2 regions of the Variovorax sp. RTB1 genome follow, and region 1 is predicted to be linked to the other one. Evidence: predicted binding sites of a transcription regulator. Region 1 holds the regulator's gene; the other holds the start of a gene.

Region 1 (2,395 bases):
ATCAACCCGTCCGCGCGCTGCACGGCGACGATGTGTCGACCGACCGTGACACGCAGTTCGACCATGCCGGATGTCGCGCCACGGTTGACCACCACGTCGTTCATTGCAAGCGCGTCGAACACGACGTTGCCCTCGCGCAGCACGCGCGCGTGCATCAGGCTGCGATGGTCTTCTTCATAGTCGCCGGCCAACATTGGCACCAGCGTCGCCTTGTAGTCTTCCAGCCGGATGTCGGTGATGAATCCGAGTCGTCCGCGGTTAATGCCGACCAATGGCACGCCGTAGCAAGCGAGCTGGCGGCCGATGCCCAGCATCGTTCCGTCACCCCCCACCACCAAGCCAAGATCGCAGGTTCGGCCGATTTCTCCGACGCTCAAGGCCGCATAGCGGCTGATCTCCGGATGCTCATCGGTCGACTGCTCGACAACGACCTCGCAACCGTGCGATTCGAGGAATGCGCCGATGTCTTCCATCACGCCGTCTTGCGCCCCGGCCTGAGCGCGCGCGCCCGAGGCTTGGTACTTGCCAATCAGCGCAACGCGTCGAAAGCGGGAGGTCATTCACAAATTACAACACTAAAATTCATCGATGCTGGACGATCGCGCCAAGTTGCTGCTCAAGACTCTTGTTGAGCGTTACATCGCTGAAGGACAGCCGGTGGGATCGCGCACGCTGTCTCGCGCTTCGGGGCTCGAACTGTCTGCGGCGACTATCCGCAACGTGATGTCCGACCTCGAGAATCTGGGCCTGATTGCGAGCCCGCACACGTCTGCCGGGCGCATCCCGACCGCGCGCGGCTATCGCCTTTTCGTCGACACGATGCTGACCGCGCAACGCGACCAGTTCAGCGCTGCCACGTTGGCGCCAGACCAGCCGCAGAAGGTAATCGCGAACGCGGCCAACCTGTTGTCGAACCTGTCGCAGTTCGTTGGCGTCGTCATGGCACCGCGGCGCGCTTCGGTGTTCAAGCAGATCGAATTTTTGCGACTGTCGGACCGCCGACTGCTGGTCATCATCGTGTCGCCCGACGGCGATGTGCAGAACCGGGTGATCTTCCCGGAGGCGGATTACACGCAGTCGCAGTTGGTGGAGGCGTCGAACTACATCAACGCCAACTACGCCGGGTTGACGATCGAACAGGTGCGCGATCGACTGCAATCCGAAGTCGAAAAACTCCGTGGCGAAATCGTGTTGCTGATGCAGGCGGCCGTTCAGGCGAGCTCCGAGGTGATGACGGAAGCGCAAGACGAAGTCGTGATCTCGGGCGAACGCAATCTGCTCGCCGTCTCTGATTTTTCGAGCGACATGGGCCAGCTGCGCCGGGCCTTCGAACTGTTCGAGCAAAAGGCGCAATTGATGCGTTTGCTGGACGTGTCGAGCAAGGCCGACGGCGTTCGGATCTTCATCGGTGGGGAAAGTCAGGTCGTGCCGTTCGACGATTTGTCGATCGTCAGTGCGAACTACGAAGTCGACGGCAAGGTCGTCGGCACGCTGGGTGTCATTGGCCCCACTCGCATGCCCTACGAGCGAATGATTCAGATCGTCGATATCACTTCGAGGCTGGTGACCAACGCGCTGAGCCATCGGAAGTAGGCGCCCCACTAGAATCGGCGGCGCGTGGGCCGTTAGCTCAGTTGGTTAGAGCAGCGGACTCATAATCCGTTGGTCGATGGTTCAAGCCCATCACGGCCTACCATTCATAACCTGCGCCGGCATTGAGGGGTCTGCTACATATTCTGTAGCAGACCCTTTCTCTTTTTCATGCGCGGTGACAGTCTGGTGACAGACTGACGTCTTGCCCTCGTCAGCATCTAAGTCCGCACCGCGAACTCGATTTGCACAGACACGCGCGGGTGATCCCTGCCGACAGGGGTGTAGAGGCTGACGACGGTCGCCGATGTCACGGTGTAGCTCCCGCTGTCGAGCTTCGGCGCGAGACCATCGGCGCGCGCGGCTTTGATGTAGCCCATTGACTCCCACGACTTCAGCAAGCCGAAAAGCCGGCTGCATTGCATGTAGACCGTAATGGCGTCTTTGTCGTGCACGTTGTTCGGCTCCCTACGCAGTTGCAGCGGCATGCCCTCTCGGCAGTGTCGACGGATGCGATCGGCACGCCCTTCGAACCCGGTGCCAGTAACGATGGCGCGAACGCCTTTGGTTTTGATCGTGGTGTTAGTCATGGGTGCCCGTCGACGCGCCGGAACGTGGCGGCGCCGTCCGGGATGGTCAGGGTCACTTTGTGCGTCGTGGTCTTGGTGAACAGGTCGACGGAATAGACATCGGCGCGCTTTGGGTTCAGCAGGTACAAGCGGCGCGCAGCCGAGAGTGGGTCGGCCAGCAGGTCCTGGAAACAATCGGCAAGGGAGGCACGCTGCACGACGTCGAGGCCTTTTTG
Region 2 (2,395 bases), on a different contig from region 1:
GGCCCGGCTGCGCGTCTGCTACCGAGCCTTGCCAGATGCCGGTGCCGTCGTCGCGCAGTTGCAGCGGATCGGCATCGCCGGACCAGTAGTTCCAGTCGCCGATAACCGAGACGGACTCAGCGTTGGGCGCCCAGACCGCGAACGACGCGCCGCCTTGAGGATTCACATGGCAGCCCAACAGATCGTAGAGCCGAGCATGGGTGCCCTCGCGAAAGAGATAAGCGTCCTGAGCCTGGCGAGACTGGGTACCAGAGGATTGGGAATCGACGGGTTGGGTATGGAGAGATCGGATTTCTGGAATCACGAGGGACACTTTCGCTGCGTTCAATCGATGATCGATGGCCGAGACTCGACGACAACGACCGCAAGTTCAAGGCCATTGTTGGGTCAAAGGCGAGCGCCGCGAAGGGCACCGGGCGCCTTCGCGTGTCAGAGAGAAGCGCGTATGCGGCGCGCGCTGTTTGTTCAGGCCCCGGCTGCAGCGCCGGCTGCTTGTGATGAAACCATCGACGCCTGCATTGCCGGGATTGCCGGGAGAGCGAAGTCGCCCGTCGTCAGCACCACTGCACGTGAGGGATCGGCGAAATACAGTTCGATCGCCTTGTCCCGGATCAGGCTGAAGTGACTGCGGCAAGTTGCTAGCAAGCTTTCGCTGCTGCCATCACGAGCACCGCAAACGTCCCGTAAAGTCTGTTCTGAAACCAGCCCGAGGATACGGGCGCCGTCGTCGCCGTCCGGATAGAACGCAAAGCGCACCGAGGCCGTGTCGAAGCAATAAATGCCTTCGAAGTCCATTTGTCGTCTCCTGTCTATTGTTCGATGACGCACGACTTTCGTGCAGGCGACGCACAAATATGGCGTGGTCAACAGCGCGAGCCCACGCCAGAAGCCGCCTACATCGGCTTACATCCGCCCTTGAAACCTGAACGAATGCCCTTATCATTAGCACTCGCTGAGGACGAGTGCTAACAGCGCTCACCTCCAGTCGATTGGGCAGCCAGCCGTTCGGTCCGGCACCCTCAAACCAAACCCGTTTCTATTCAGGAGATGCTATGAAACTTCGTCCTTTGGCCGATCGTGTGATCGTCAAGCGCATTGAAAGCGAAACCAAGACTGCCTCGGGCATCGTGATCCCCGACAACGCTGCCGAAAAGCCCGATCAGGGTGAAGTGCTGGCCGTTGGCCCGGGCAAGAAGACCGACAAGGGCGAACTGCTCGCCATGAGCGTCAAGGTCGGCGACCGCGTTCTGTTCGGCAAGTACAGCGGCCAGACCGTCAAGGTCGATGGCGACGAGCTGCTTGTCATGAAGGAAGACGACCTGTTCGCAGTCGTCGAGAAGTAATCAACCCCATCTCATCGGAGTAAATAAACATGGCAGCAAAAGACGTAGTCTTCGGCGGTGAAGCCCGCGCGCGCATGGTCGAGGGTGTCAACATCCTGGCCAACGCAGTCAAAGTGACCCTGGGCCCCAAGGGCCGCAATGTCGTGCTCGAGCGTTCGTTCGGCGCCCCCACGGTGACCAAGGACGGCGTGTCCGTCGCCAAGGAAATCGAACTCAAGGACAAGCTCCAGAACATGGGCGCCCAGCTCGTGAAGGAAGTGGCTTCCAAGACTTCGGACAACGCGGGTGACGGCACCACGACCGCTACGGTTCTGGCTCAAGCCATCGTTCGCGAAGGCTTCAAGCTGGTCGCGGCCGGCATGAACCCGATGGACCTGAAGCGCGGCATCGACAAGGCTGTCACGGCCCTGGTCGCCGAGCTGAAAAAGGCATCGAAGCCCACCACCACGTCCAAAGAAATCGCACAAGTCGGCTCGATCTCGGCCAACAGCGACGAAACCATCGGCAAGCTCATCGCTGACGCGATGGACAAGGTCGGCAAAGAAGGCGTCATCACCGTCGAAGACGGCAAGAGCCTGGACAGCGAACTCGACGTCGTCGAGGGCATGCAGTTCGACCGCGGCTACCTGTCGCCTTACTTCATCAACAACCCTGAAAAGCAATCCGCGATTCTGGAAAACCCGTTCGTTCTGCTCTACGACAAGAAGATCAGCAACATCCGTGACCTGCTCCCTACGCTGGAACAAGTCGCGAAGTCGGGCCGTCCGCTGTTGATCATTGCCGAAGAAGTCGAAGGCGAAGCCCTGGCTACTCTGGTCGTGAACACGATCCGCGGCATCCTGAAAGTCGTGGCTGTCAAGGCACCTGGCTTCGGCGATCGCCGCAAGGCCATGCTCGAAGACATCGCCATCCTGACGGGTGGCAAGGTCATCGCTGAAGAAGTCGGCCTGACGCTCGAAAAGGTGACCCTGGCCGACCTCGGCTCGGCTGCCCGCATCGAAGTCGGCAAGGAAAACACCATCCTGATCGACGGTGCCGGCGCTGCTGCAGAC

What was found. The regulator HrcA, encoded in region 1, represses chaperone genes, less so after heat shock. The targets are predictions, from matches to a motif close to TTAGCACTCNNNNNNNNNGAGTGCTAA.
Region 2: groES (co-chaperone GroES) is a predicted target of HrcA. The motif match lies at 943-969, and genes of this name have one in related genera.

What each region holds. Positions count from the first base shown of each region.
Region 1 is NZ_JASJXG010000004.1:241,803-244,197, forward strand. It holds gene QN397_RS05070 (NAD kinase) at 1-560, opposite strand, end outside; gene hrcA (heat-inducible transcriptional repressor HrcA) at 589-1,593, shown strand; tRNA gene QN397_RS05080 (tRNA-Ile) at 1,620-1,696, shown strand; gene QN397_RS05085 (HIRAN domain-containing protein) at 1,812-2,180, opposite strand; gene QN397_RS05090 (hypothetical protein) at 2,177-2,377, opposite strand.
Region 2 is NZ_JASJXG010000002.1:171,290-173,684, forward strand. It holds gene glgB (1,4-alpha-glucan branching protein GlgB) at 1-292, opposite strand, end outside; gene QN397_RS02240 (hypothetical protein) at 466-795, opposite strand; gene groES (co-chaperone GroES) at 1,053-1,343, shown strand; gene groL (chaperonin GroEL) at 1,373-2,395, shown strand, end outside.